One region of the Microbacterium sp. NPDC055665 genome, then DNA from elsewhere that is predicted to be linked to it. Evidence: predicted binding sites of a transcription regulator. Region 1 holds the regulator's gene; the other holds the start of a gene.

Region 1 (15,700 bases):
AGCTCCGGCGACCTGGTCTCGCACTCGGCCTGCTGCTCCGGAGGGAGGATCGCGTAGAGCGGGCACCGCGTGCGGAACGCGCAACCCGTGATCGTCTCGGTCGGCGACGGCAGGTCTCCGGAGAGGAGGATGCGCTCCCTTGTGCGCTCGATCTGCGGGTCGGGGACCGGCACGGCCGACAGCAGCGCGCGCGTGTACGGGTGGCGCGGGTTGCTGAAGATCTCATCGACGTCGCCGTACTCGATGATGCGCCCGAGGTACATCACCGCCACGTCGTCGGCGATGTGACGCACCACGGCGAGGTCATGGGCGACGAACAGGTACGAGAGCCCGAGCTGCTGCTTCAGGTCTTCGAGCAGGTTGATCACGCCGGCCTGCACCGAGACATCGAGCGCCGAGACCGGCTCGTCGAGGACGAGGATCTTCGGCTCGACCACGAGGGCGCGGGCGATGCCGATGCGCTGGCGCTGCCCCCCGGAGAACTCGTGCGGGTAACGACGGGCATAGCTCGGCTCGAGGCCGACGAGCTCGAGCATCCGGCGCACGCGGCGCGAGATCTCCTTCGCCGGGACGTCGTGCACCGTGAGCGGTTCGCCGATGAGTTCCTCGACGGTCATGCGCGGATCGAGTGAGGCCGCCGGGTCCTGGAACACGATCTGGATGTCGGTCCGGAGCGCGCGACGCTGGGCCGGGGAGAGTGAAGCCGTGTCGATGCCGTTGACGGCGACCCGCCCCGACTGCGGCTTGGCGAGCTCCATCACCTCCATGACGGTGGTCGATTTGCCGCAGCCGGACTCGCCGACCAGGCCGAGGGTCTTGCCGCCCTCCAGCTCGAAGCTGACGCCGTCGACCGCACGGACGGTGCCGATACGACGGCGGAAGACGGTGCCCTTGGTGAGCGGGAAGTGCCGCTTGAGGTCTTCGACCTTGAGCACGGTGCCGCGGGTCTCGACCTCGCGCACGACCTCTTCCGCAGGCGCCGGCGGGGAGAAGACCTCGTCGCGGGGGAGGCGGCCGTCGACGATCTCGGTCGCGCGGATGCACGCCGCGGCCTGCATCGGGGCAACCGGAACCAGGTCCGGTTCGATGTCGTGGCACGCCGAGATCACCGCGGGGCAGCGATCGGCGAACGGGCAGCCGGTGGGGATCTCGGTGAGCAGCGGCGGACGGCCCTCGAGCGGTACCAGCCGCGCCGACCGCTGGTCGACCATGTTCGGCATCGACCGCAGGAGACCGATCGTGTACGGCATGGCCGGGCGGGCGAACAGGTCGTCCACGGGGGCGGTCTCGACGATCCTGCCCGCGTACATGACGGCCACGCGGTCCGCGTTGCCGGCCACGACGCCGAGATCGTGTGTGATGAGCACCACGGCGGCGCCGGTGATCTCCTTGGCGGTCTGGAGCACGTCGAGGATCTGCGCCTGGATGGTGACGTCGAGCGCGGTCGTCGGCTCATCGGCGATGATCAGCTTCGGGTCGTTGGCGATCGCGATGGCGATCATCGCACGCTGGCGCATGCCGCCCGAGAACTCGTGCGGGAACGACTTCACGCGTCGGCGGGGCTCCGGGATGCCCACGATGTCGAGCAGCTCGACCGCGCGGGCCTCCAGCGCCTGGGTGCTGAGTCCCGGCTGGTGCAGCTTGAGGCCCTCGATGATCTGCTGGCCGATCGTGTAGACCGGCGTCAGCGCCGAGAGCGGGTCCTGGAAGATCATCGCGATGTCGGAGCCGCGCATCTTCGACAGCTGCCGGTCGGTGGAGCCCAGGAGCTCGGTGCCGTCATACGTGATCGAGCCGGATACCTGGGCGGTACTCGGGAGAAGGCCCATGACCGCCATCGACGACACGGACTTGCCCGAACCGGACTCGCCGACGATCGCCAGGAACTCTCCCCGGTTGACCTCGTAGTTGACGCCGCGCACCGCGTGGACGGTGCGGGCCTTCGTCTCGAAGGTGACGTTGAGGTCGCGGACGCGAAGCAGGGGTTCAGGCACGGTTGTTCTCCGAGGTCGGGTCGACGGCGTCACGCAGGGCATCTCCGAGCAGACTCGACGCGAGCACGGTGGCGACGAGGATGATCGCCGGCGGGATGAAGAGCCAGGGACGGGTGGTCGCCGCGGCGCTTCCCGCAGCGAGCAGCGTGCCGAGCGACACGTCGGGCGGCTGGATGCCGAAGCCGAAGTAGCTCAGCGTGGTCTCGGCGAGGATCGCGGCGCCGACACCCAGCGTCGCGTCGATGATCAGGAGCGAAGCCACGTTGGGGATGATGTGCCGGCGGATGATCGTGAAACCGCCGACGCCCATGAAGCGCGCCGCCTTGACGTAGTCGCGCTCGCGCAGCGACATGGTCTGACCGCGGATGACCCTCGCGAGCACCATCCAGCCGAAGAGGGGGAGGAACACGACGAGCGCGACCCAGGCCAGGTCTTTGAACAGGGGGCTCAGCAGGACCAGGATGTAGAAGCTCGGCAGCACGAGGAGCAGGTCGATGATCCAGACGATCACCCGGTCCCATGCCCCGCCGACATACCCGGCGATCGCGCCGACGAGCCCGGCGATGATGGCCGTGACCGGTCCGACGATGAGGCCGATGAGCAGGGACTTCTGCAGGCCGGCCATCGACTGGGCGAAGATGTCCTGGCCGATCGTGTCGGTGCCGAACCAGTGGTCGAGGCTCGGACCCTTGTTGAACGACAGGTAGTCCTGATCGGTCGCGGACCACGGGTAGAGCAGCGGGCCGACGTAGGCGAGCAGGAACATCAGCACGAGCACGCCGGCGCCGATCCAGGCGCGCTTGGTCGAGAAAGTGCGGACCAGGATCAGCCGCCACCGGGGGATCGACGGAGACTCCTCGTTCTCCGGCTCGAGCGGCGGAGCGTCGAGCTGTGTGGGATCGAGCGTCATGTCACATCCTCACTCGGGGGTCGAGGGCCGCGTAGAGGACGTCGGCCAGCGTGCCCGCGATGAGCACCAGGATCGCGGCGAACAGGATCGAGCCTGTCGCGGCGTTGATGTCGTTGTTCGACACGGAGTCGATGAGATATTCGCCCATGCCGTGCCAGCTGAAGATCTTCTCCGTCACGGCCGCGCCCGCCAGGATGGTGCCGAACGAATAGGCGAAGAAGGTCGACATGGGGATCAGCGCGACGCGCACGCCGTGACGCATGATGGCGGATCCGCGGGTCCGCCCCTTCGCGCGTGCCGTACGGATGAAGTCCGAGGAGAGCACGTCGAGCATGGCGCTGCGCTGGTACCGGGAGTAGGAGGCCGCCGCGGTCACGGTGAGCGCGATCGTGGGCAGCAGCAGATGCGCTATTCGATCGCCTATGACGGGCCAGAACCCGGTGACCCCGACGCTGTACTCGCCGGTGAAGTTGATGAGCTGCTGACCGGACGCGTTGTTGACCCAGGTCGCGCCGATCATGAGGAGCACCGCGATCACGAAGATCGGGGTCGCGAGCACCGTGAACGACGCGTAGGTGATGATCTGATCGCTCGCGCGGTACTGCCGGATGGCCCCCCACACGCCGAGCAGAATTCCGAAGACCGCTCCGAGAATGGTGCCGATGATGAGAAGTCGGAGGCTCGTGCCGGCACGTTCGATGATGTCGGCCGTCACCTCGGTGCTGCGAGTGGAGATCCCCAGGGAGCCGGTGGTGACGAACTGCACGAGCCAGTCCCACATGCGCTGCAGCAGGGAGACGTCGGGGTTGACGCCCATCTTGTCGAGCGCCGCGTCGATGCTGGACTGCGGGACGGGGGGATTCTTGCCGAGGAACCGTGCCGCCGGCTGAAGAGTGGTGGAGACGAGTGCGTAGCCGGCCAGGGTGGCGATGACGGTGAGGATGAGATAGTTCACCAAACGCTTGGCGATGAATCCGATCATGGAGCTCCTTCGGCGCGGGATCGCCGCGCAGCCGACATCTGTTGCGGCCTCGCTACTCTAGGCACCCGAGACCGTCTTTCCAAAACGCCGGCATATCCCCTTCGATCGCCGGCAGGCTCCCCATGTTGCCATGTTCACGGCGGTCGGGCCGACGCGACGCGATGTCAGCCACGGCGCGACCCCGTTTCACCCCGCACGACGATGCGGTTTGAACGACAACTAGGTAACGATCCGGACAACACGGGCCTGACATGCCGGTGTACGGGGCGATCATCGATGATGTTGCTCCATAGCCGGTCGCTGTCTTCGGTCTCCGGTTCGGACGAGTCCTGTGCAGTCTGCACGAAACGATAGAAGGGGGAGATCGATGAAGTCGAACTCCAAGAAATGGGCGGCCCTCGCCGGAATCGCCGGCGTCGCGCTGGCGCTCTCTGCGTGCGCGCCCGCTACGAACGGCGGAGGAGACGGCGACGGCGGTTCCTCGCCGGAGGCGCTTCCCGCGACCGGCTGGGTCGCCGCTGACCGCGACGCCATCAAGGACGGCGGCACGCTGAACCTGCCGCTCGACGAGACGCCGGCCAACTGGAACCTCTACAACCTCGATGCCGGCACCGTCGACGACAACACGATCTCGAGCCTGTTCACCCCCGGCTTCGTGGTCATCAAGGAGGACGGCAGCTGGGAAGCCGACCCGAACTTCGCCACGTCGGTCGAGCTGAAGAGCGAGGACCCCCAGGTCGTCGAGGTCAAGGTCAACCCTGACGCCGTCTGGTCCGATGGCACCCCCATCGGTGTTCAGGACTTCCAGGGCCAGTTCAACGCCCTCAACGGCAAGAACGAGGCGTTCGCCCCGACCTCCACCAACGTCTGGTCGGACGTCGCCTCGATCGAGGCCGGCGAGAACGACCAGGATGTGCTGATCACGTTCGCGAACAAGAACGCCGACTGGCCTTCCATCCTCGGCACCGGCACGATCTACCCCCGCTGGCTCACGGCGACCCCGGAGAGCTTCAACACGGCATGGGCGAACGGTCCGTTCGCTGCCGACGGCTCGACCTACGTCTCCGGCGGTCCGTTCATCGTGAGCAAGTTCGACGCGACCGGCAAGACGATCACGTTCGAGCCGAACCCCACGTGGTGGGGCGACAAGCCGAAGCTCGACACGATCAACTACAAGGCCACGGACCGCTCGACGGTCGGCCAGGCGTTCGCCAACAAGGAGTTCGACGCGATCCCGATCAACTCCAGCGTCGACACGCTCGAGTCCGCGAAGGCACGCTCCGACTCCGAGATCCTGAACTCGAAGGGCGTCACGTACAGCCACGTCACGCTCAACGGCACCGCCGGCGTGTTCGAGGACGTCGCCGTCCGTCAGGCCTTCGCGAAGTCGCTCGACCGTCAGATCATGGCTCAGGCCGTCATCGAGCCGCTGGGCGTCGAGCCCGAGGTCCTCAACAACCTCATCTTCCTCAACGGTCAGAACGGCTACGAAGACGACAGCGCGGACATCGCGTTCGACGTCGACGCCGCCAAGAAGCAGCTGGAAGACGCGGGCTGGGTCGAGGGTGACAAGGGCATCCGCGAGAAGGACGGCACCAAGCTGACCGTTCGCCTCGTGATCCCCTCGGAGACCCCGAACTCGGCGATCCTCTCGCAGCAGATCCAGCCGATGGCCGCCAAGGCGGGCTTCGACGTCAAGATCGACACCGTCCCGTCGGCAGACTTCTTCACGAAGTACATCACGACCGAGACGCGTGACTTCGAGGCGACGATCTTCGCGTGGCAGGGTACGCCGTTCCCGATCTCCTCGACGGAGTCGATCTTCAGCCCGGCCGACTCGGGTCAGAACTTCCCCGGCGTCGCGGATGAGCGTCTGGATGGTCTCTGGACGGAAGCCAACGCTGAGCTCGACCCCGAGGCACGTCTCGAGATCGCCAAGGAGATCGACAAGATCATCATGAGCGAAGCCGTGACGATCCCGCTGGCGGCACGTCCGAACCAGTACGCGATCGCCGACGGTCTCGTGAACTACGGTCCTTCGCAGTTCGAGTCGACCACCGGCACGAACTTCTGGCAGAACGTGGGCTGGGCCAAGTAAGCCCCGTTCGCACCACACACTGGGCGGTCCCCTCGGGGGCCGCCCAGTGTGCTTTCCCGGCGGAGCATCACGCGAATCGGGGTTTGCCGCCGCCTGACCGTAGAATCGAGGGGACATGTCCCCACGCGCTCTCACACCTCTTCAGCCTGCCTCGACGCCGGCTGCGCAGATCCGCAATTTCTGCATCATCGCCCACATCGACCACGGCAAGTCCACCCTCGCCGACCGGATGCTCCAGATCACCGGTGTCGTCTCGGATCGTGACATGCGGGCGCAGTACCTGGACCGGATGGACATCGAGCGCGAGCGCGGCATCACCATCAAGAGCCAGGCCGTGCGGATGCCGTGGGAACTCGACGGCCAGACCGTCGCCCTGAACATGATCGACACCCCTGGCCACGTCGACTTCACCTATGAGGTCTCGCGCTCGCTCGCGGCCTGCGAAGGCGCGATCCTGCTCGTGGATGCGGCGCAGGGCATCGAGGCCCAGACGCTGGCGAACCTCTACCTGGCGCTGGAGAACGACCTCCACATCATCCCGGTGCTGAACAAGATCGACCTCCCGGCCGCCGACCCCGAGAAGTACGCGAAGGAACTCGCCTCCCTCATCGGCGGCAAGCCGGAAGACGTCCTCCGCGTCTCGGGAAAGACCGGGGTCGGTGTCGAGGAGCTGCTCGACCGGCTCGTGCAGGAGATCCCCGCCCCGAAGGGCGATGCGGATGCGCCGGCGCGCGCGATGATCTTCGACTCGGTCTACGACGCCTACCGCGGTGTGGTCACCTATGTGCGCATGGTGGACGGCAGCCTCTCGCCCCGCGAGCGCATCCAGATGATGTCGACCGGAGCGAATCACGAAGCGCTCGAGGTCGGTGTGTCGAGCCCGGAGCCGACCCCGACCAAGGGACTCGGCGTGGGCGAGGTCGGCTACCTGATCACGGGCGTGAAGGACGTGCGCCAGTCGAAGGTCGGCGACACGATCACCACATCACGCAAGCCCGCCTCCGATGCCCTGCCCGGCTACACCGACCCGAAGCCGATGGTGTTCTCGGGTCTGTACCCGATCGACGGCAGCGACTACGCGGAGCTGCGTGAGGCACTCGACAAACTGAAGCTCTCGGACGCGTCGCTCGTGTACGAACCCGAGACGTCGGTGGCGCTCGGGTTCGGCTTCCGCTGCGGCTTCCTCGGGCTCCTGCACCTCGAGATCATCACCGAGCGGCTCGCGCGTGAGTTCGATCTCGACCTCATCACGACCGCGCCCAGCGTGATCTACGAGGTCCTCACGAGTGACACCGGCGAGACCGTCACCGTGACCAACCCGAGCGAGTATCCGGACGGACGCATCGGCTCGGTCTCGGAGCCGATGGTGAAGGCGGCGATCCTGCTTCCCAAGGACTACGTCGGCACCGTCATGGAGCTGTGCCAGTCCCGCCGCGGAACGCTGCTCGGCATGGAGTACTTCTCGGAGGAGCGCGTCGAGCTGCGCTACAACATGCCGCTCGGCGAAATCGTGTTCGACTTCTTTGACCAGCTGAAGTCGAAGACGCAGGGGTATGCCTCGCTCGACTACGAGCCCTCCGGACAGCAGGAGGCCGACCTGGTGAAGGTCGACATCCTGCTCCAGGGCGAGAAGGTCGACGCGTTCAGCTCGATCGTCCACCGTGACAAGGCATACGCCTACGGCACGATGATGGCCGAGCGGCTGCGCAAGCTCATCCCTCGCCAGCAGTTCGAGGTTCCGATCCAGGCCGCGATCGGTGCGCGCATCATCGCCCGTGAGACGATCCGCGCGATCCGCAAGGACGTGCTCGCCAAGTGCTACGGCGGTGACATCACCCGCAAGCGCAAGCTCCTCGAGAAGCAGAAGGAGGGCAAGAAGCGCATGAAGATGGTCGGTCGCGTCGAGGTCCCCCAGGAGGCGTTCATCGCCGCGCTGTCGGGTGACGTCGAGGGCAAGGACAAGAAGTAGCGCGTGCCGCTGCCGGTGTACGAGCGCGGGATGACACGTCATCCAATCGCGACTGCGCCTGATGGGATGCGGATCTCCGAGCACTCGACCGTGGTCGACCCGGCGGCACGCGATGCCGTCGCCGCGCTGGTGAGTTCGTGGGAGTTCAAGCGCCGCGCTGGGTTCGAGGTGCCTGACACTGCACCCGCGCCTGGGCTCGAGGGCACGCTCGCGAAGCGTCTCTTCGGCGTGCGCTTCGTCGAGCCGGTGAGGATCGTCTGGGCGGATGAGAGCGGGTTCGGGTACGAGACGCGTCCTGGGCATCCGATCTACGGAGAGGAGTCGTTTCGGATCGATGAGAACGGCGTGTTCACTGCGCGATCCATCTCGTCTCCGTCGACCTGGTTCTGGAGTCTGCTCGGCCCGGCGCTGCGCATGGTGCAGCGGGCGACCCACGCGCGCTACGTGCAGATCGTCCGGGATGCAGCCGCCGCTTCCCCCTCCCTGGGGCGCTGAGCTTCTCCCTCCCTGGGTCGCTGAGCTTCCCCCTGCCTGGTTTGCTGAGCTTCCCCCTGCCTGGTTCGCTGAGCTTCCCCCTCCTGGTTCGCTGAGCTTCCCCCTCCTGGTTCGCTGAGCTTCCCCCTGCCTGGTTCGCTGAGCTTCCCCCTGGCTGGGTCGCTGAGCTTCCCCCTGCCTGGGTCGCTGAACTTCCCCCTGCCTGGGTCGCTGAACTTCCCCCTGCCTGGGTCGCTGAGCTTGTCGAAGCGTCAGGTCGCGTCCCTGGGGTGCTGAGTCTCCGTCTCCCCGTGCCGCTGAGCGTGTCGAAGAGTCCCGACTCCGGTTGACCTCGACAGGGCTGGTAAGTCATGCCCACGGTTCTCGATGAGGGCCAGCTTCTTGCGGCGACTCCATCCCTGGAGTTGTTTCTCCCGGAAGAACGCCGCATCGACCGTCTCGAAATGCTCTGCGTACACGAGCACGACAGGTCGCCTTCGTCGCGTGAACTCTGCGGCGAACTGATCGTCGTTGTTGTGCTCCCAGACGCGCGCTTCCAGATCGCCGTTGGTGCTTCCCGTATAGAAGCTGTCGTCAGTGCACCTGAGGATGTATGTCCACGCCATGATCCATGGTCGCGCGCACCGAGATCGCCCACGACCGGGTGTGGATAACCGTGGCCCTTCGACAGGCTCAGGGACCCAGGGTGACAGGCTCAGGGGCCCAGGGGCGGCCCTTCGACAGGCTCAGGGACCCAGGGTGACAGGCTCAGGGGCCCAGGGGCGGCCCTTCGACAGGCTCAGGGACCCAGGGGTGACAGGCTCAGGGGCCCTAGGGCGGCCCTTCGACAGGCTCAGGGACCCAGGGGTGACAGGCTCAGGGACCCAGGGGCGACAGGCTCAGGGACCCAGGGGTGACGGGCTCAGGGACCCAGGGGCGACGGGCTCGGTACCCGGGATGTGTCGCCGTGCGGCGCGTGGGGGTGTTCGCCCAGGTAACGGGAAGTAGGCTGGAACTCATGCGGCGCGGGACTTTCCGAGACGACACGGTGGACTATGCGGCCGTGGGTGCGACCCACGCGCCCGATCTGATGCAGTACCCGCCGGAGCGCAGCATCCCGGCGGAGGAATCCTGGCGGATCGGCAGCGGCCTCGAGCGCTTCCAGACCGCCGGTGACGCGCTCCTGTCCTGGACGGCTCAGCGCGCGGCCGGACTCTCCGTCGAAGACGTGCGGCCAGCGCCGGGTCCCGCCTATGCGGGGGTGAGCTTCGACGCCGAGGGCAACCCGATCGCGCCGAGCAAGCGCGACGTCGAGCCTCGCTACGACGCGGAGGGAATGCCGTACGTGGGCGCGGGGATGACGCTTCATCTGCGTGGGCGCGTCGGAAGCATGCGTGCAGACGCGGAGCTTCGCGTGATCTCCGTGACCGAGGAGACCCGCCGCATCGGCTTCGTCCTCGGCACGGTCGGCGGATCGGTCGTCCGCGGCGAAGAGTCGTTCGACGTCGACTGGCGGGAAGACAACGACGAGGTCTGGTTCACCGTCCGCGCGTTCGACGCTCCCCATGCGCTCGCGTACCGGCTGGTGCCTGCGCTCGTCAAACGCCGCCGTCGTGAGCTCTTCGCGCGCTACCTCCGCGCGATCTCGCCGCTGTACGCGACCCCCCTGTGATGGCGGGACCGCTTCCTCTGGGAGACCCTGCGCCGGCGGACGGGCATCTGCCCGACGACCTTCCCGTCGACACGAGCGTGCCGTTCTCGGCCTACCTGCACATCCCGTTCTGCACGGTGCGCTGCGGCTACTGCGACTTCAACACGTACACCTCGACCGAGCTCCGCGGCGCCAAGCAGGAGGACTACGCATCGACGCTGGTCTCCGAGATCGACCTCGCCCGCCGGGTGCTGGCCGACGCGGGAGCGCTACGGCCGATGGACACCGTCTTCTTCGGCGGAGGGACGCCCACGCTGCTGCCGGCCGGCGACCTCGCTCGGATGCTGGAGGCTGCGACCTCAGCCTTCGGATTGGCGGAGGGCGCGGAGGTCACCGTCGAGGCGAATCCCGATACGGTGACGCCCGCGGTCGCGCGCACGCTGGCCGCCGCCGGTGTCACGCGGATGTCGGTCGGCATGCAGTCGGCCGTGCCGCACGTGCTCGCCTCCCTCGACCGCACACATCGGCCTGAGAACGTGACCACCGCGGTCGCTGCGGCGAAGGACGCCGGTCTCGCCGTCAGCGTCGATCTGATCTATGGGGCGCCGGGGGAGTCGCTCGCGGATTGGGAGGCCTCGCTCGACGCGGCTCTCGCGCTCGAATCCGACCACATCTCCGCGTACGCCCTGATCATCGAGGACGGGACGAAGCTCGCCCGCCAGATCCGCCGCGGAGAGGTTCCGACCCCCGATGACGATCTGCAGGCCGACATGTACGAGCTCGCCGATGCGCGTCTCGCGGCGGGTGGCTTCGACTGGTACGAGGTCAGCAACTGGGCGCGTACGCCCGAGCAGCGCTCGCGACACAATCTCGCATACTGGCGGGGGAGCGACTGGTGGGGCTTCGGCCCCGGTGCGCACAGCCACGTCGCCGGGCTGCGCTGGTGGAACGTGAAGCACCCCGCGGCGTACGCACAGCGGCTCGCGGCATCCGAGTCGCCCGCAGCAGGAACGGAACGGCCGGACGCCGAGTCGCGGACGCTGGAGCGCATCCTGCTGCTGAGCCGCATCCGTGAGGGGATCGCGGTTGACGAGGTGCCCGCCGCGAACCGGAGTCGCGTCGCCGGGCTGATCGCCGACGGGCTCGTGGACCCGTCCGCCGCCATCCGGGGCCGTGTCCAGCTCACGCTGCGCGGTCGACTTCTCGCGGATGCCGTGGTGCGGGAGCTCACCGACTGACCCCCTGATCGGGGGCGGTTCAGCCCGGGAGCAGATCCATCCCCGTCGTTCGGCGCTGTGGCAGCGTCGCACTCGTGGCATCGAAGATCCGCGTCTGTCGGCCGGAGCCGTACACCGGCCAGCCCGGGTCGCCGTTCGTGACGAATCCGATCCAGGCCGCGTTCATCTCGTCCGCGAGCGCCTGCGGCGCGCCGGGGCCCGCCAACCGCACCGTCTCGTCGTCCGTGAGGCGATCGAACACGAACCCGAGCTCCAGTGCGTGCGCGGCGCGCAGATCGCGAACCGGGCTCGGCCACGCGAACTCGTACACGTGGGTGAGATCCGGCCGTGCGGCTGCCAGGCGGCTCAACGGCGCCCGCAGCAGTATGTCCGTGACGAGCTGCCCGAACACCTCGCCCGTGCTCGCTCCGGGGAAGGCCGCACGGTACGCGCGCACCGCACGTCGTGGGATGCGGGAGAGGATCCGCGCGGCCTGCAGCTTCAGCTCGCCGATCCCGGCCAGTGCTTCGGGTGGGAACCACAGGCGGTACTCGTCGGTGTTGCTGCCGATCAGGATCGGTGTGTCGATCTCGCCGAGCACCTCGTGCGGAGAGCGGGGCAGGCTCTCCGGGTCGATGGCGAACTGGAAGCCGGGAGCTCCACCCAGCGGAGAGGATCCGGCGGACTGCGCCTTCCTGGCAGCGAGCAGCTGTTCGGGCGAGACCTCGGCGAACGCGGCGCGGTCGGCGCGGACCCCGAGTCTCTTCGCGAGCTGCGCGGTCACCCGGCCCGCCTTCTTCACCGGTTGCGCAGCGAGCGGCCCGGATTCGATGATGGCGCGATGGATCGGCGCGCGGGAATCCTCTCGCGCGAGAAGCCCGGCGACGATCGCCCCGCCGGCGGATTCTCCCATCGCGGTGATCTGCGCCGGATCGCCGCCGAAGGCGGAGATCTCGCGATGCACCCACGCCAACCCCGCGGCGGCATCGCGCAGGCCCAGGTTCCTCGGCGCATCCTCGAGCACCGAGAATCCCTCCGATCCCAGACGGTAGTTGATCGAGACGAAGACGATCCCCGCCTTCGCGAACACCGTGCCGTCGTAGAGGGGCAGAGCGGCGGTGCCGCGCTCCAGCGCGCCGCCGTGGATCCACAGAAGCACCGGTGCCGCCGAAGCCCCGATCGGCGCCCAGACGTTGGCCGTGAGGATGTCGTCGCCGTCGATGCGCACCGAGCCGAGGAGCTCGCCGATCGCGCCGGCATACGGGAGCTGTGGCGCAGTGGGGCCGAACTGCGTCGCCTCCCGGATGCCCTCCCACGCGCGTGCCGGCTGTGGCGCTCGGAACCTGTTCTCCCCGAACGGCGGTGCGGCATAGGGGATGCCGAGGAAACGGGCGACCCCCTCCTCTTCGGAACCGCGCACGGCGCCGGTCGACAGCGTGGTCTGAGGCGAGGAGGTCATGAGCGTCATCCTAGGGTCGGGTGTCCGCGGTACGGAGAATCCGGAGCTGCACGGGGTAGGATTGGCACTCTGAACGTCCGAGTGCCAGCGGAAGGGAAGGGCGATGGTCACAGAGCGAGGACTCCAGGTTCTCCGCGCGATCGTGCAGGACTACGTCGAGACCCACGAGCCCGTCGGCAGCCGCTCCATCGTCGACCGGCACTCCTTCGGCGTCTCGGCGGCGACGATCCGCAACGACATGGCGCTGCTCGAGGATGAGGAGCTCATCACGGCTCCGCACACCTCGTCCGGTCGGGTGCCGACCGACAAGGGCTACCGCGTCTTCGTGAATCACCTGGCGCAGTTGCGGCCGCTCTCGTCGGCCCAGCGCTCGGCGATCGAATCGTTCCTCGGTGAGCCCGCCGACCTCGACGATCTGATGGTGCGCACCGTGCGGGTGCTGACGCAGCTCACCGGTCAGGTCGCGCTCGCGCAGTACCCGTCGTTCGCACGGGCTCATGTCACGCACGTCGAGCTGGTCGCACTGGCGCCCAATCGACTCCTCATCGTGCTGGTGACGGACGCCGGCGGTGTGTCGCAACGCGTGGCGCTTTTGCCGGAGGCCATCGACGAGGCCGAGATGGCGGTGCTGCGTGCGCGCATGGCCGCCTTGATCACCGGCCACGGCATCGGCGAGGCCTCCGACCGGCTCCAGACCCTGCTGGCCGCGGAAGACGCTCCGAAAGACCTCGTGCTGCGCGCGATCGCGAGCGTCGTCATGGATGAGCTCGGCGGGTTCCGACAGGAGCGTCTGGTGATGGCGGGAGCGGCCACGCTGGCCCGCCGTGAGCAGGACTTCCGCGGCAGCATCCATCCGCTCCTCGAGGCCATCGAGGAGCAGGTGACGCTGCTGCGGCTGATGAGCGAGATGGTGACCGACGAGCACGGGCTCGCCGCCAGCATCGGCACCGAGAATGCGCCGTTCGGTCTGGGCGAGGCATCTATCGTCGCCAGCAACTACGCCGCACCCAGCGGCACCGCGCGCGTCGGCGTGATGGGGCCGACGCGGATGGACTACCCGAGCAACCTCGCTGCGGCGCGGGCCGTCGCCCGCTACCTGTCGCGGATGCTCGACGAAGACGAGGCCGGCCGCTGACGCGGTCGCGCCGGAAGACACACGCAGAAAGGCGATTGTGGCGGACCACTATGAGGTTCTCGGGGTGTCCCGAGACGCTTCCACCGACGAGATCAAGAAGGCGTATCGACGCCTCGCGCGACAGCTGCACCCGGACGTGAATCCCGGTGAGGATGCGGCGGAGAAGTTCAAGCTCGTCACGCACGCGTACGACGTGCTGAGCGACGACGAGTCACGGCGCCGCTATGACATGGGCGGGGGAGACGGCGCTGCCGGCAACTTCGGCGGATTCGGCGGTTTCGGCGACATCTTCGAGACGTTCTTCGGCGCGTCCCAGGGCGGCGGTCGCGGGGCGCGACCCCGCTCGCGCAGGGAGCGCGGCCAGGACGCGCTCGTCCGTGTCACGCTCGACCTCGGCGACGTCGTGTTCGGTGCGCACCGCGACATCGACGTCGACACCGCGGTGCTTTGCGAGACGTGCAACGGCTCCTGCTGCCAGGAGGGGACCTCCCCGGTCACCTGCGACATCTGCGGCGGCTCCGGCCATGTGCAGCGCCAGGTGCGCAGCCTGCTCGGCAACGTCGTCACCTCCCAGCCCTGCGGCACCTGCGAGGGCTACGGCACCACCATCCCGTTCCCGTGCGGCACCTGCGGCGGCCAGGGTCGCGTGCGTTCGCGTCGCACGGTCTCGCTCGACATCCCTGCCGGCGTCGAGACCGGTCTGCGCCTCCAGCTGCCCGGCTCGGGAGAGGTCGGCAAGGCGGGCGGCCCCAACGGCGACCTGTACGTCGAGGTCACGGTCAACGCCCACCCCGCCTTCAGTCGGGAGGGCGACGACCTGCTGGCCACGCTCGAGGTGTCGATGACCGACGCGATCCTCGGCACCGAGACCACGATCCAGGGACTCGACGGCGAGGTCGATCTCGAGATCCGTTCCGGCGTGCAGTCCGGGGACGTCCTGACCATCAAGGGGAGGGGCATCACCCCGCTCCGCGGCACCCAGCGCGGGGACCTCCGCGTGGGCGTGCAGGTGCTGACACCGACCAAGCTCGACTCCGCGCAGCGCGCGCTGATCGAGGACTTCGCGAAGAAGGCCAAGGCACCGGATCCGCAGCTCGCGCAGTTCCAGCCAGGACTCTTCTCGAAGCTCCGCGACCGTTTCCGCAGCCACTGATCATGGCACTGCACTTCCTCGTGGAGTCCTCGGCGGGTGCCGGAGTCGGCGATCTCGTGTCGCTGACGGGCGCGGAGGCGAAGCATGCGGCCGTCGTGCGGCGGCTGCGCGTCGGCGAGGCGGTCACGGTCGGCGACGGCGCGGGTGTGTGGCTGACCGGTGCGGCCGAAGAGGTGTCTCCGAGCCGCGTCGAGGTGCGTATCTCCGACCGCGTCGAGCATCCGGCTCCGAGCCCGCGGGTCGTCCTGGTCCAGGCGCTCGCGAAGGGCGACCGCGATGAGCTGGCCGTGCAGGCGGCGTGCGAGCTCGGGGTCGACGAGATCGTGCCGTGGCAGGCGAGTCGCAGCGTGTCGCGGTGGGAGGGTCCGAAGGCGGTGAAGGGGCGCGAGCGCTGGGCGACCATCGTGCGCGAGGCCGCGAAGCAGGCCCATCGGGCCTGGGTGCCCGAGGTCACCGCCCCCGTCTCGACGAAGCAGCTCGCCGAACGGGCGGCTTCGCAGCGGATGCTGCTGCTCGATCCGACGGCCTCCGTGCGTCTCTCCGAGATCGAGGCTGACGGTCGTGATCTCGTTCTGGTCGTGGGGCCGGAAGGCGGGATCGCCGAGGAGGAGCTCGACTGGCTGACGGCGGCGGGGGCAGAACGCGTGCTCCTGGGCGA
Region 2 (15,700 bases), on a different contig from region 1:
GTTCCGGTCACGGCTGCCCTCCGCGATATAGGCGGTGACGGCCCCGACCTTCTCGTCGGCGAGATGCCGGCTGAGTTTGCGCAGGGAGTCGCGCGCGAAGATCACGTCGGCATCCATGATGAGCACGGCTTCGGTCCAGGCATCGGCGAGCACCACGTCCAGGCCGTGGTTGAGCGTGTGAGCCTTGCCCTCGCCACCCTTCTCCCGACGCAGGTGCACGACCCGTCCGGGGTGGGCATCGGCCTTCGCCGCGACGATGGCGGGGGTGTCGTCGGTGGACGCGTCGTCGACGACGAACACGCGCAGGCGCTCGGCGGGGTACTCCAACTGGAGCAGCCGCTCGATCGCCGGGCCGATGACCGCCCCCTCGTTCCACGCCGGGATGATGACGGCGACGTTCGGATGGTACGGCGCCGCCTTGCCGTAGTGGTTGCGGAAGGCATGCACCGGAAGCATGAGGAACTGCAGCCCGGTGTTGATCACCGGCAGCGTGCCGACCAGGACGAACAGCAGGAGGATGACCACGAAGACGGTCTGCAGCCAGGTCAGGTCGGCCATCAGGAGGCCTCCACCGCGTCGAGCAGGGGGATGACACGCGAGTATCGGCCGACCTCGGCGGCATCATGGCTGTCGGTGGAGGCGACGATCGCCCCCCCGGCACGCAGAAGAGCCGACAGCGCGTCGGCGCCGGGGCACCCCCACTTCTCATTGACCTCGACCAGAGTGTCGGTCTCTGCCGCCGCGCGCGCCCACTCCTCCGTGCGCTCCCGCCCGAGATCGAGCTCGGACAGACCGATCTTGGGGAGGATCGAGAAGCAGTGCGCGAGCTGGTTGCCGGGATGCCGGCGCATCGTCGCGATGAGCGCGTCGACCAGCTCGTCCAGCACGTCGTCGGGGGCCCAGCCCGCGGCCATCCGTTCGCGCACGGCTGTGGGGCCGAGCGGGCCGTCGACGCCCGGGAACTGGTGATCGGCGATCAGGATCCGGTCGATGCCGTTCGGAAGAGCCGGGATGTCGAGCGACCCCGCGGCGTCGAGGATCTTGGCCTCCACGCCCGTGAGCACGGTCAGTCCCTCGGGCAGCCGCAGCCCGCGGACGGCAGCCACGTACTCCGGCACCCACGTGGTGCTCTGGCGCACATGATCGACGAGACGCAGTGTGGTCAGCCCGGCGGCCGCCGCCGCCTCGACGTTCTCGGCGAGGGTCGACACCGCATCGTCCGAGAAGGTCGAGTGCACGTGGAAGTCACCGCGCAGCACGGCGTGACTCACAGCTCCTCCTGATGGCCCGCGTGGGCGGAGACCAGCACGTCGTCGACCTCGACGATCACATCCTCCAGGAAGCGCACCGACGCGACCTCGCGGAACGGCACGCGCACCGGCAGCTCGCGTCCGAGGAACAGGTCGGCCACGAGTGACGGGATGTCGACACCGGCCGCGATCGTCAGCGGCAGTGCGCCGGGGAAGCGCGGGTGGACCTCGAGCAGCACGGCCCGGTCGGCGCGGTCCCGGCGCAGCTGCACGTTCGCGACTCCGACGAGTCCGATGGCGCGGGCGATCGCTGCCGCCGCGTCCTCGAGCTCCGGATTCTGCACGGTACGTCCGGCGATGGCGACCCCGGAATCGACCCGCGCGCGGGTGCGGGGCACCGCGGCGACCACGTGTCCCGCCGCATCCGCGATGACGTCGACCGAGTACTCCTCCCCCGGGAGGAAGTCCTGCACGATGAGACCCTCGTCCGTCGGGAGCGCCTCGAGTGCCGCCCGGTCGGGCACGAGGCGCACGCCGCGGCTGCCGGCGCCCTGACGCGGCTTGGCGAAGACCGGGAACTCCCAGTCGACCGCCTGAGCATCGGGGCCGGCGAGGACCGTGCGCGGAGTGAGCCCGGTCGGCGCGCACCGTTCGGCGAGCGCGAGCTTGTCGAGAGCGGTGTTGAGCGTGTCTGCCGACGGGGCCGCGAGCACGGCGGGCGCGAGTTCCTCCCGCCGCTCGGCCAGGGCGATGAGCTCGACATCGACCGTCGAGATCACGAGGTCGAGCTGATCGGCCTCGACCAGCCGCGCGATCGCCGGCACGAAGTCGTCATCCCTTCCCGGCGGGACCAGGCGACGCTGCTCCGCCGGCACCAGGTAGATACCACTCGCCCAGCCGTCCATGTCGGCGGCGAACACGGTCAGATCGGATCGGCGGAGGAGGGATCGGATCACGGCGACTCCGGCCGGTCCGCCTGCTCCGGTCACCAGCACACGCTTCGTCATCAGCTCTCCCGTCGGCTGAGTTCATGGGCGCCGATGAACTCGGCTGTCTCGCGCACCACTTCCAAGGGTTCGACGGCTGTTCCGCCCCCGAACCGCGACCAGTACCGCGCCGTCGCGGTGACGAACTCGGGCGCCAGATAGTCGCGGCTCGCCGTCTGCGAGCCGAAGCGCTCCAGCAGTCGGAGCTTGTCGTCGAGATACTGATCGATCCGCACGAACCGGGTCGGACGGAAGTCGATCGTCGACGACGGGCTCTGGTAGCAGGCGACCGTTCCCACTCGGCGGGTCGCCACGATGGTGGCCTCGCTCACTGCGCGGTGATCCTGGTGGCGGTCGTTGCTCGAGTGCGTGTAGACGATCGTCGGCTGGATCTCCTGCACGACCTCCTCGATGAGGCGCACCGTCGAGCCGCCGCCCGAGATCTCGGTGTCCACGAGATCCTTCAGGAACAGCCGGGCACCGAGCATCTCCGCCGCCGCCAGCGACTCGTCCTGCCGGCTTTCGGCATCGCCCCCGCGCGCTCCGCGGGAAAGGGTGAGGATCGTGATCTCGTCCTGCGCCCGGGAGTGCGCCGCGAGGAGTCCCCCGACCCCGATCTCGACGTCGTCGGGATGGGCGCCGATCGCGAGCACGCGCTCCTTCGGGCGTGCTTCCTCGCGGCGGCGGCGGCCTTCTTCGACCAGTCGCGTGACCGACTCGACGAGCTTGGCGTTGTCGAGAGGCTTGGTGAGGAACTCATCCGCCTGCGCGCGCAGCGCCGAGACCGCGTACTCCACCGACACATGGGCAGTCATCACCACGACGGGCACGGTGGGAACCGTGCGACGGAGCTCGGCGAGAAGCTCGAGCCCGTTGAGTCCGGGCATCTCGATATCGGTCACGACGACGTCGGGCCGCACCTGCGCCACGCGTTCGACAGCGGCCCTCCCGTCCTCGGCGACGTCGACGATGCAGCCGGCCCGCCTCTCGAGCACGGTCTTCACGAGCAGGGCGACGTCCGAGTCGTCGTCGACGACGAGTACGCGAGGAGCATCCTCTGGCATAGGTGCGGCTCTCCTTGGGGAGGTTCCCTGACCGATGGGGATCGGTCGTGCGACCTCGGCGCCTTCATCACCGGGGCCGCTGGGAAAGTCGAGCGGGGTATGTCGATTCTGGCATAGGCCCGCACGCACCGAGGGAGGCGCATCCGCATGCGTTCATGGACGAGATCGATCCTCGACGCACCCGCCGATCGTGCCCCTCCTGCGTGGCGCTGTCTCAGGATCCGGCCGCCGCAGCGCGCTTCTCCTGCTGGAAGACGCGGATGGCCTCGTAACGGTCGGCCGAGCGGGCGCGGCGCTTGGCCGCCTCCTCGTCGCGGTTCTTCGGCGGCGCGGTCGTGACGAGCTCGTCGAGGAGGACTCTCGTCGCCTGCGCGATCTCGGCGACCGCACGGTCGAACACGGCGCGATTGGCACGCGACGGCGCGTTCGCTCCGGAGATCTTCCGCACGAACTGGAGGGCCGCGTCGTGGCACTCGTCATCGGTCGCGGCAGGCTCGAGGTTGTTCAGCGGGACGATGTTTCGGCACATACCGGCACGCTACGCCGCGTCCCGGACAGACGGAAGAGGAGCAGGTCGCGGCACCGGTACCGCAGCAGGGAGGGGATGGTGCGACCGGTACCGCCCTCGCTACGCTCGGGGCAATCGGAACCGCAGCACGTTTCTCGTTCCCTCGTCGACAGGACAGAACATGACGAACCCTCCGTTCCCCGAACAGCCCAACCCCGATTCCTCGGTCCCCGAGACACCGCCGCCGCCACCAGCCGCGCCCGCGCCCGCGCCGACCGAACATGTTCCCTCGGCGCCCACGCCGGACTGGAACACCGCACCGGACGGAGTCCCGGGCGCCGGGGTCGGCTCCCCCGCAGACGACCACCCGGCCCCCGTAGGCGCGACGTACTCCGCTCCCCCTGCCGCCGACTATCCGGCGCCCGGCACCTCGGCCTACGCGCAACCCACCTCCGCGCCTCCGGGGCGGATCCTGTCGATCGTCGGGTTCGTGCTCGCGTTCGTGGTGGCACCGGTCGGACTGATCATCAGCATCGTCGCCGCCGTGAAGCTCGGCAAGACCGGTCAGCCGAAGGGCCTCGCCATCGCCGGCATCATCGTCGGCGCGCTCATCACGATCTTCTGGGTGATCCTCCTGATCGTGCTCTTCACCGCCTTCGCCGCGCTCATCGGCATGTGCGCGGACCTCGGGCCCGGAGTCTGGGAGGTCGACGGCATCACCTACCGATGCGGCTGACCTGCACCGACGACACACAGCGAGAGGGGCCGGATGCCCACAGCATCCGGCCCCTCTCGCTGTCTGACGACTACTTCTTGTAGTTCGGCGCCTCGACGACGATCTGCACGTCGTGCGGGTGCGACTCCTTGAGTCCCGCAGAGGTGATGCGCACGAACTTGCCGCGCGTCTTGAGCTCTTCGATCGTGCGGGCTCCGACGTAGAACATCGACTGACGGAGTCCGCCGACCAGCTGGTAGGCCACGGCGGCGAGCGGGCCGCGATAGGGGACCTGCCCCTCGATGCCCTCGGGGATCAGCTTGTCGTCGCTGGGGACGTCGGCCTGGAAGTAGCGGTCCTTGGAGTACGAGGTCTGCTTGCCACGCGTCTGCATCGCGCCCAGCGAGCCCATGCCGCGGTACTGCTTGAACTGCTTGCCGGACTGGAAGACGATCTCGCCCGGGGACTCGTCGGTTCCGGCCAGGAGCGATCCGAGCATGACCGCATCGGCACCGGCGACGAGCGCCTTGGCGATGTCGCCGGAGTACTGCAGCCCACCGTCGGCGATCACCGGCACGCCGGCCGGGCGAGCCGCCAGAGAGGCCTCGTAGACGGCGGTGACCTGCGGCACGCCCACACCCGCGACGACGCGCGTCGTGCAGATGGAGCCGGGACCCACGCCGACCTTGACGGCATCGACGCCCGCGTCGACCAGAGCCTGGGCACCCTCACGCGTGGCGACGTTGCCGCCGACGATGTCGATGTGCTCGAACGACGCGTCGGCCTTCAGGCGGCGGACGAGGTCGATGACACCCTGGGACTGCCCGTTGGCGGTGTCGACGACGAGCACGTCGACGCCGGCGTCGCGCAGAGCCTCGGCACGCTCCCACGCGTCTCCGAAGAAGCCGATCGCGGCACCGACGCGCAGACGACCCTGGTCGTCCTTGGTGGCGAGGGGGTACTTCTCGCTCTTGTCGAAGTCCTTGATGGTGATGAGGCCCGCGAGCTTGCCGTCTTCATCGATGAGCGGCAGCTTCTCGACGCGGTGCTTCGCGAAGAGCGCGATGACCTCCCCGGCGGCCACCCCGACGGGGGCGGTGACGAGGTTCTCGCTCGTCATGACGTCTTTCACGAAGGTGCTCTGACGCTCGAAGCCCGAGACGAAGCGCATGTCGCGGTTCGTGATGATGCCGACGAGCTTGCCGTCGTCGTCGACCACCGGCAGTCCCGAGATGCGGTACTTCGCGCACAGGTTGTCGACCTCTTCGACGGTCGCGTCCTGCGTCGTCGTGATCGGGTCGGTGATCATGCCGGACTCGCTGCGCTTGACGCGGTCGACGTGCGCGGCCTGGTCGGCGATGGAGAGGTTGCGGTGCAGGATGCCGATGCCGCCCTCGCGCGCCATCGCGATCGCCATGCGGGACTCGGTGACCGTGTCCATCGCGCTCGACAGCAGCGGGGTGGCGACCGAGATCCGGCGGGTGATCCGCGACGAGGTATCCGCCTCGCTGGGGATGACGTCGGTGTGCCCCGGCAGGAGCAGCACGTCGTCGTACGTCAGTCCGACGAAGCCGAAGGGATCGTGCTGTTCCATGGATTCTCCTTCTGCGCGAGTCGCGCATGTCCGGGTGCGAGGGGGGCGGTCGACGTCGGCCTTTGCGGGGCCGCGGCCCGTATGAAGATTCTAAGCGCGACGCGCCCGAGAACATTCCCGGAGCCGGCCGTTACCGGACCGTTGGACCCGACGGTAGGTGATTCGCAGATCGCACACTACGCTCAAATGCGTCGTCCATCCCTGCGGTTCATACCCGATGCCGCAGTGACAGCACTCACAGTGGAGGTTGCGTGGGACCCACAACAATCGCCGTGCAGCGAAGGCGCCCCTGGGCCGTCATCTGCCTCGGTATCCTCATGGCGCTCATGGCGTTCCTTTTCCTGCCCCCCTCATCGGCGTCGGCCGAGACGACGGACGACGGGCAGGAGGTCACGGACTTCTACTTCGCCGGTGTCGTCACCAACGCGGATGAACCGGTAGAAGGCGTCGTCATGTCCATCGAGGGCAACGGCTTCGAAGCCGAGACCGAGACCGACGCCGAAGGCAAATGGCGCCTCTATGTGCCGGAGATGGAGACGTACACCCTCACGGTGGACGAATCCACGCTGCCGAAGGGTGTCATCGTCGACGCGACCCAGCTCCCCGAGGGCATCCAGCCCGTATCGGGGACCACCGCGTCGTTCGAGCTCGAATTCGGCCTCACGGGCACCAAGATCGTCAACTTCTTCCTCGGAGCGGGCGAGCGGGTCACCGTGTCGTTCCTCGATCAGCTCCTGTCACGCATCGTCGGCGGCTTGAACTTCGGGCTCCTCCTCGGACTCGCGTCGATGGGTGCCGCGCTCATCTACGGCACCACTCGCCTCTCCAACTTCGCCCACGGCGAGATGGTCACGTGGGGTGCCGTGGTCGCGCTGCTGTGCACGACCTTCTGGAACCTCCCCCTCTGGCTCGGCATCATCGCCGCCGTCATCGGCGGAGCCGCGCTCGGGTGGGCGCTGGATGCCGGGATCTGGAAGCCCCTGCGTCGAAAAGGTCTCGGTGTGGTCCAGCTCATGATCGTGAGCATCGGCCTCTCCCTCGCCCTCCGATACGGCATGCAGTACTTCATCGGCGGCAACACCTATCAGCTGCCGGGCGCGAGCCCCGAGCCCATCCGCCTCGGACCCATCTCGCTGTCGTACATCGACATGATCGCGATGGCGACCAGCATCATCGTGATCCTCGGTGTCGCGTTCTTCCTCACCAGGACCCGCACCGGAAAGGCGACCCGAGCGATCTCGGACAACCCGCAACTGGCCGCGGCATCCGGCATCGACGTCGACAAGGTCATCCGCACGGTGTGGATCCTCGCGGGGGCGCTCGCCGCGATCTCCGGCATCCTGTGGGCGTACTTCCGCCCCGGCGTGAAGTGGGACATGGGCATGCAGATGCTGCTGCTGATGTTCTGCGCGATCACGCTCGGCGGCCTCGGATCGGCGATCGGCGCCCTGATCGGCTCGATCATCGTCGGGCTCGCCGTCGAGGTGTCGACCCTGCTGGGCGTGCCGTCGGATCTCAAGTACGCCACGGCACTCGTCGCCCTGATCATCATTCTGCTGGTGCGGCCGCAAGGCATCCTCGGACGCAAGGAAAGGTTGGGCTGACGCATGGACTTCGGAAGCATCTTCGGCAACACCGCCTCCTATCTCTTCAGCCCGACGACGATCGCCTACGCCCTGGCGGCCACCGGCCTCGCCGTGCACTTCGGCTACACCGGCCTGCTCAACTTCGGTATGGCCGCATTCATGGCCATCGGCGGCTACGGCTACGCGATCTCGATCCTGACCTTCGGGTTCCCGTGGTGGGCCGGCGTCCTCGTCGGCATGCTGGGCGGAGCGGCATTCGCGCTCATCCTCGGTATCCCGACCCTGCGCCTGCGCGCCGACTATCTCGCCATCGCGACGATCGCCGCCGCCGAGGTGGTGCGGCTCATGTTCGTGACCGAGCTCTTCAAGGACTGGACGAACTCCGCCGGTGGACTCTCCGGGTACCACCAGAGCTTCCGTGACTCGAACCCGTTCCCGCCGGGAACCTACGGCTTCGGCCCGTGGACGTACAACGCCACTGACCTGTGGGTGCGCGTGGTCGGACTGATCGCGCTCGTCATCGCCGTGCTCGTGGTGTGGGCGCTCATGCGCAGCCCGTGGGGCCGCGTGCTCAAGGGCATCCGCGAAGACGAGGATGCGGTGCGCTCGCTCGGCAAGAACGTCTTCGCGTACAAGATGCAGGCACTCGTGGTCGGTGGTGTGATCGGCGCCGTCGGCGGCATCGTCTTCATCCTGCCGTCGGCGGTGATCCCCGGCAGCTACTCCACGTCGCTGACGTTCTTCCTGTGGACGATCCTCCTGCTCGGCGGCGCGGCCACCGTGCTCGGACCGACGCTCGGCGCGGTGCTGTTCTGGGTGGTGTTCGCCTTCCTCGGCGCACTCCTCCCCGCGATGGCGAACGCCGGATACCTGCCGATGTCCGGCGCACAGGCCGACGTCGTGCGGTACATCGTGATCGGCATCGTGCTGATGCTGATCGTCATTTTCCGCCCGCAGGGCATCCTCGGAAACAAGAGGGAGATGACCTTTGTCAAGTAATGACGACGCGGCTGTCACATCCGCGAAGAGCACGCCCCGCGCGAAGACCCAGGGGCTCGCCGCTGGACCCGCAGCGCCGGGCGTCAAGAAGGTCGACCCGATCCTCGTCGTCGATGCCGTCGAGCGCCGCTTCGGCGGTCTCACCGCGGTCGACGTCGATCACCTGGAGATCCCGCGCGGCGCGATCACCGCGCTGATCGGCCCGAACGGCGCCGGCAAGACGACCCTGTTCAACCTGCTGTGCGGCTTCGACAAGCCGAACAGCGGCACCTGGTCGTTCGACGGCACCAACCTGTCGGGCATCCCCTCGTTCAAGGTCGCGCGGATGGGACAGGTCCGCACCTTCCAGCTGACCAAGTCCCTGTCGCTGCTCACCGTGCTCGAGAACATGAAGCTCGGTGCGAAGGATCAGCGCGGCGAGGGCTTCTGGGCGGGGCTGTTCCCCTTCCTCTGGCGCAAGCAGGATCAGGAGATCGAGGCGCGTGCGCACGAGCTGCTCACCCGCTTCAAACTCGACGCCAAGGAGCAGGACTTCGCCGCATCGCTCTCGGGCGGTCAGCGCAAGCTGCTCGAGATGGCCCGCGCCCTCATGAGCGACCCGACCCTGGTGATGCTCGACGAGCCCATGGCCGGCGTGAACCCCGCGCTCACGCAGTCGCTGCTGGAGCACATCCTCGACCTCAAGGACCTGGGGATGACGGTGCTGTTCGTCGAGCACGACATGCACATGGTCCGGCACATCGCCGACTGGGTGGTCGTGATGGCCGAGGGCCGCGTGGTGGCCGAGGGTCCGCCCGACCAGGTCATGGAGGATCCGGCCGTGGTCGACGCCTACCTGGGCGCGCACCAGGACGTCGATCTCGGGGCCGTCACCGGCCGCCTCCCCGTGATCTCGGAGGAGGACGCGATCCGCATCCGGGAGCAGATCGAGACCGAGGTCGAGGCTGAGGTCGAGGCTGAGGTCGAGGCCGAAGACGTCGAGGAGGAGAAGGCATGACCGACGCATCCGCGCCCACTCCGGCGCCCGCACCCGCCGAGCGCAATGAGATCAAGAACGACGACGTCATCGTCGAGCTGACCGATGTGCATGCCGGGTACCTGCCCGGGGTGAACATCCTCAACGGCGCCAACCTCGTGGCCCACAAGGGCGAGCTGATCGGCATCATCGGTCCGAACGGCGCCGGCAAGTCGACGCTGCTCAAGGCGATCTTCGGCATGGTCGAGATCCGCTCGGGCGACGTCACGGTGAAGGGCGAGAGCATCGTCGGGCTCAAGGCCGACAAGCTCGTGCGCCGTGGCGTGGCCTTCGTGCCGCAGACGAACAACGTGTTCCCGTCGCTCACGATCCAGGAGAACCTGGAGATGGGGCTGTACCAGAACCCCAAGATCTTCGCCGAGCGCCTGGAGTTCGTCAGCAGCATCTTCGGCGAGCTGGGCAAGCGCCTCAAGCAGCGCGCAGGTTCACTCTCGGGCGGCGAGCGGCAGATGGTCGCCATGTCGCGGGCGCTGATGATGGACCCATCTGTTCTACTGCTCGACGAGCCCTCCGCCGGCCTCTCCCCCGTGCGTCAGGATGATGCGTTCATCCGCGTCTCCGACATCAACAAGGCGGGCGTGACGACGATCATGGTCGAGCAGAACGCGCGGCGCTGCCTCCAGATCTGCGACCGCGGCTACGTGCTCGATCAGGGCAAGGACGCCTATGAGGGCTCGGGGCGTGAACTGCTGAACGACCCCAAGGTCATCGGTCTGTACCTCGGCACACTCGGCACCGACGCCGCCTGAGCGCGTCACACGGGGGGATGCCGCGCGGCATCCCCCCGTTCTGTGTGTGTCCCCCGATGCGTGAGCATCCGTCGGGCGCCCTCGCGTGAGCATCCGTCGGGCGCCCTCGCGCGCATCCGTCGGGAGTTCGCGCATCCGTCGGGTACTCGCCCGGCGTTTCTCCCGACATCCGTACAAACTCCCGACGGATGAACCGGGGACATGGACGGGGACGGGGAACCGGACGCGGGCGGGACGGAACGAGCCCGGGACGAGCCGGGAACGAGCCGGACGCGGACCGGGCCGGAACGAGCCGGGGACGAGCCGGGAACGAGCCGGGAACGAGCCGGACGCGGACCGGGCCGGAACGAGCCGGGGACGAGCCGGGGACGACGAAGGCCCCGGATGCCGAGCATCCGGGGCCTCGTCTGTGCGCTTACTTGAGGCGCGTGGTGGTGTTGTCGGCGCCGAACTCGTAGACGCCGATGGCGGCGCCCTTCGGGTCGTTGTTCTCGTCGAACGTGATCTCACCGGAGAGGCCGTCGTAGTCCGCCGTGCCGCCGCCGTTGATGATGTCGGCGCACTCGGCGTACGTGGTGCACTTCTCGCCCTCGTCGCCGCCGCCGGACACGGTGGCCATCTGCTCGGCCATGTCAGCGCCCTCGACGGAGCCGGCGGCCAGAGCCGACAGCGCCATGAGGATGACGGCGTCGTACGCCTCGGCCGAGTAGGTCACGGCGTCGATGGGGTCGTTGCCGTCGGCGGTCCAGACCTCGTTGAGCTGGTCGAGGAAGTCCTGCGGCAGCTCGGCGCCGGCGCGGGTACCCTTCGAGCCCTCGAGGTTGACCGAGACGTCAGTGCCCCAGTCCTTCAGGTTGCCGTCGACGAGGTACAGCGAGCCCGTGTCGACGCCCGCGTTGCCGAGCAGCGGCGCGATGGTCGCGAACTGGTCGTACGAGACGACGGCGACCGCGTCGGGCTTGGCAGCCGCGATCTCGGAGACCTGAGCGTTGAACTGGCCGTCGCCCTGGTTGAAGGATGCATCGGCGACGACCTCGCCACCGGTGCCCTCGAACGTCGACTTGATGGCTTCGAACAGGCCCGTGCCGTAGGGGTCGTTCTGGTAGATGATGCCGAGGGTCTTGTGACCGTCTTCGGCGATCTGGTTGCCGAGGACCTCACCCTGCAGGTTGTCGCTCGGTGCCGTGCGGAAGTACAGCGGGTTGATGCCCGAGAAGTCCGGCGAGGTGTTCGACGGCGAGACGGTGAGGATCCCCGCTCCGGCGTTGCCGTCGAGGATGAGCTTGGTGACGCTCGACGATGCGGCGCCGACCATCGCGGTGATGCCCTCGTTCTGGAGGTTGGTGATCGACGTCTCGTACGCCTTGTTGTCGAGGTCGCCCTCGTCGGCGGTGGTGAGGTCGATGGTCACACCGGCGTCGGCCTCGTTGATCTCGTTGACGGCCAGCTGGACGCCGGCCTCCATCGGTGCACCGAGGAACGCGAGCGAACCGGTCGCGGGAAGCAGCGAGCCGAGCTTGAGCGTCAGATCGACGGCCGGCTTCTCACCGCCTTCGCTCGGCTCGGCGTTCGGCGTGCTGCTGCAGCCGGCGATGACGATGGCGGATGCGCTGATCAAAGCGATCCCGGCGAAGACCTTCGCGGTGCGCGAACCCTTCAATGCGTTCATGATGCTCCCTTGCGTAACTGAACGTGGATTGTGACCACGGGCGGGTGCTCTAACACTAGGGCGTGGGGCCCGCGCACAGGGGGTGCAAGTATTTCGGTGCGTTAACGATCCGACACCGGGTTTCCGGGCCGGAGAACCGCGGGTTCACACCAGTTCGGGCTGCGCGATCCTGCGCCCTCGGCGGGCGGCGATCAGCAGGTCGACGACGAAGACGCCGATCGCGATCCAGACGATGATGAACCCGGCCCAGCGCTCGGGCGGCATGGGCTCGTGCAGGACCGCGACACCGATCACGAACTGCATCACCGGGGTGATGAACTGGATCATCCCGATCACCGTGAGGTTGATCCTCCGGGTGCCCGCCGCGAACAGCAGCAGAGGGACCGCCGTCGCGACGCCGGCGAATGCCAGCAGCACCGCGTGGGCCCATCCGTTCCCGCCCATCGTGAGGCCTGCGGGGGTCGAGGCGACCACGATGAGCTGCACGACGGCGATCGGGATCAGCCAGAACGACTCGAGGGTCAGACCGCTGACGGCGTCCACCGCCGGGCCGATCTTCTTCTTGATGAGCCCGTACACCCCGAACGACGCGGTCAGCGACAGCGCGATCCACGGGAAGGCGCGGTAGGCCACGACGATCACGACCACCGCGATCGCGGCGATGGCGATCGCGGCCCACTGCAGCTTGCGGATGCGCTCCTTCAACACGAAGACACCCAGCAGCACGGTCGTGATCGGGTTGATGAAGTAGCCCAGGCTCGTCTCGACCACGTTGTCGCTGAGGGTTCCGATGAGGAACACCTGCCAGTTGACGTAGATCAGCAGACCGGCGAGCGCGGTCCACCCCAGCAGCTTCGGCTGCCGCAGGATCACACCGAACGGCGCCCAGCCGCGCGTGACCGTGAGCAGCAGGAGGCAGAAGACGAACGACAGCAGCACCCGCCACGCGACGACCTCCCACGGACCGGTCGGGACGAGGAGGAGGAAGTAGAGCGGGAGCACGCCCCAGAGGAGGTAGGCGGATCCGGCGTACGCGACTCCGGCGGTCTGAGTGGCGCGGGTCGTCTCGGGGGTCACCGCACAACCCTATTCCCGCGGTGGAGGCGCGGAGTGCGCCGGTCGGCCGCCCCGCGGAGATCGGCAGGAATCGGATGCCCGATGGCGGATGCAGAAGGGGCTCGGATGCACACGCATCCGAGCCCCTTCTGGGACCTGGCCCGCCCTCTTCGAGAGGCACGGAACCGGGTTCAGCAGATCAGCGGACAACGACCGCCAGGACGTCGCGAGCGGACAGGACGAGGTACTCGTCTGCGCCGAACTTCACCTCGGTGCCGCCGTACTTGCTGTACAGGACACGGTCGCCGACGGCGACGTCGATCGGAACGCGGTTGCCGTTGTCGTCGATGCGGCCGGGGCCGACAGCCACGACCTCGCCCTCCTGGGGCTTCTCCTTGGCGGTGTCGGGGATGACCAGGCCACTCGCGGTGGTCTGCTCGGCCTCGACCTGCTGGATGACGATGCGGTCTTCGAGCGGCTTGATGGAAACCGACACGGTCTACCTCTTCTTTCTTGACACTGACACGAAAGACTTGTTCGCACTCTCAACCCGAGAGTGCTAATCCAGTCTATGCGCTGGGCTGGCACTCATGCAATGCGAGTGCCAACGCACGCCGCGATTCACGGGCACGGGCGGGAATTAGGCTGAGGGCGTGAAGATGTCCGAGCTGCGTGCCCTGCTGACCCCCGCCGGTCTCGAACTGCTCGATGCGGTCGGGGCCGTCGAGTCGACGGCCGACGTCGCGCGCGCCGTGTCGCGGCTGCGCGCCGCCGGTCACTCCCCCGAGCTGGTGTCGGCGGTCGTCGGTCAGGCGCATCTGCGATCCAAGGCGTCGGCGAAGTTCGGCCCCTTCGCCGCGCGGATGCTCTTCACCAGAGCCGGGCTCGAGCAGGCGACACGGCTCGGGGTGGCCGCACGACATGCACAGCGGATCCGCAGCGCGGGTTTCACGGCCGTGGCCGACCTCGGGTGCGGGATCGGCGGCGACGCGCTCGCGTTCGCCGGAGCCGGGCTCGATGTGCTCGCCGTCGATGCCGACGAGGTCACCGCCGCCATCGCGGCCTACAACCTCGCGCCCTTCGGAGCGGGTGCGGTGGTGCGGCACAGCACGGCGGAGGACGCCTTCGACGACTCGGAGGCCGGGCGCGCGACCTGGATGGACCCCGCGCGGCGCACCTCCGGGCACAGCGAGACCCGACGCGTGTCCGCCGACGACTACTCCCCCTCGCTGGACTGGGCGTTCGACGTCGCCGCGCGCGTGCCGACGGGCATCAAGCTCGGCCCCGCGCACGACCGCGACGCGCTTCCCGCCGACGCCGAGGCGCAGTGGGTGAGCGCCGACGGCAGCGTCGTCGAGCTGGTCGTATGGAGCGGCGCCCTCGCCCGCGACGGCGTGCGGCGCTCGGCGCTCGTGATCCGGGGCGACCGGTCGCATGAGATGACCGCACCGGCCGACGTCGCCGACGAGCCGGTGCGCGAGCTCGGGGCCTTCTTGCATGAGCCCGACGGCGCCGTGATCCGTGCCCGCCTGATCGGCGATGTCGCCCGGAGCCTCGATGCCGGGATGCTCGACGAGCACATCGCCTACCTCACGTCGGATGCCGCGCTGACGAGCCCGTTCGTGCAGTCGTTCCGCGTGCGCGAGACCCTGCCCGCCAACCCCAAGGCCATCAGCGCCGCTCTCAAGGCGCACGGCATCGGTCGCATCGAGATCAAGAAGCGCGGCGTCGACATCGACCCTGCGACGTTCCGGAAGAAGCTCGTGCTGCGCGGCGATCAGGAGGCCACGCTGATCCTCGCGCGCATCGGCGACCAGCGGCGGGCGATCCTCGCCGATCGGGTTCCTGCCGCAAGCTGACCGCCACCGCGCTCGGACGCGGTCAGCCGTCGTCGCCCGGGTCCGGGATCTCGATCTGCTCACCCGGCGACACCTGAATCATGTAGGGGTCGTCGACGGCCTCGAGTTCCTCGGTCTCGAGTTCCTCGGCCTCGACCGAGACCGTCAGATACGGCGTGTGCTGGCTCGTGAACCGCAGGTCGAGCGCTGTGACCGCTTCTGTGCCGCCCGTCGCCTGGTCGACCGACACGAGCTCCATGCCGAGCCCCTCCGCGACCGCGGTGTCGACGCCCTTGCACACCACGGGACCGGCGGCATCCACGATCAGGCATCGCTCCGTCACTCCCGCATCCGAGAGCCGATCCGCCAGCCACACCGGCGCGCTGCGGAACGTCCCGACGAGCGAGAGACCGAGTTCGAAGCCATCCGTGAACAGCGACTCGGCGCGGTCGCGCACCTCTTCGGGGAACTGGGCCGTGAGCGAATCCACCCCACCCCACCGCTGGATGGCGACCAGCGGCTCCCCCGCGTGTGCGACCGCGTCTCCTGCGCATCCTGCGTCTGCGACTGCGTCTCCTCCGCCTCCTCCGCCTTCGCCTCCGGCGCGCCGTGGGGCTGGATCGGGTCGGGAGCGTCCGCCACATCCGCGG

What was found. Region 1 encodes HrcA, which represses chaperone genes, less so after heat shock. Its sites were predicted from a motif close to TTNGCACTCGNNNNNNNCGAGTGCNAA; they were not measured.
Region 2: the regulator HrcA is predicted to act here: its motif matches at 13,794-13,820, upstream of groES (co-chaperone GroES).

Annotation. Positions count from the first base shown of each region.
Region 1 is NZ_JBSHGY010000004.1:37,351-53,050, reverse strand. It holds gene ACWGO6_RS11900 (ABC transporter ATP-binding protein) at 1-2,036, opposite strand, end outside; gene ACWGO6_RS11895 (ABC transporter permease) at 1,987-2,904, opposite strand; gene ACWGO6_RS11890 (ABC transporter permease) at 2,906-3,886, opposite strand; gene ACWGO6_RS11885 (ABC transporter family substrate-binding protein) at 4,254-5,984, shown strand; gene lepA (translation elongation factor 4) at 6,100-7,953, shown strand; gene ACWGO6_RS11875 (DUF1990 family protein) at 7,984-8,448, shown strand; gene ACWGO6_RS11870 (GIY-YIG nuclease family protein) at 8,700-9,053, opposite strand; gene ACWGO6_RS11865 (DUF1990 family protein) at 9,446-10,099, shown strand; gene hemW (radical SAM family heme chaperone HemW) at 10,099-11,316, shown strand; gene ACWGO6_RS11855 (carboxylesterase/lipase family protein) at 11,336-12,754, opposite strand; gene hrcA (heat-inducible transcriptional repressor HrcA) at 12,858-13,889, shown strand; gene dnaJ (molecular chaperone DnaJ) at 13,927-15,042, shown strand; gene ACWGO6_RS11840 (16S rRNA (uracil(1498)-N(3))-methyltransferase) at 15,045-15,700, shown strand, end outside.
Region 2 is NZ_JBSHGY010000001.1:1,014,613-1,030,312, forward strand. It holds gene ACWGO6_RS04800 (glycosyltransferase family 2 protein) at 1-558, opposite strand, end outside; gene ACWGO6_RS04805 (PHP domain-containing protein) at 558-1,271, opposite strand; gene ACWGO6_RS04810 (ATP-grasp domain-containing protein) at 1,268-2,257, opposite strand; gene ACWGO6_RS04815 (response regulator) at 2,257-3,300, opposite strand; gene ACWGO6_RS04820 (DUF2277 domain-containing protein) at 3,515-3,829, opposite strand; gene ACWGO6_RS04825 (DUF4190 domain-containing protein) at 3,990-4,544, shown strand; gene guaB (IMP dehydrogenase) at 4,615-6,117, opposite strand; gene ACWGO6_RS04835 (branched-chain amino acid ABC transporter permease) at 6,369-7,721, shown strand; gene ACWGO6_RS04840 (branched-chain amino acid ABC transporter permease) at 7,725-8,702, shown strand; gene ACWGO6_RS04845 (ABC transporter ATP-binding protein) at 8,692-9,699, shown strand; gene ACWGO6_RS04850 (ABC transporter ATP-binding protein) at 9,696-10,487, shown strand; gene ACWGO6_RS04855 (ABC transporter substrate-binding protein) at 10,903-12,156, opposite strand; gene rarD (EamA family transporter RarD) at 12,301-13,233, opposite strand; gene groES (co-chaperone GroES) at 13,412-13,708, opposite strand; gene ACWGO6_RS04870 (THUMP-like domain-containing protein) at 13,872-15,071, shown strand; gene ACWGO6_RS04875 (hypothetical protein) at 15,094-15,540, opposite strand.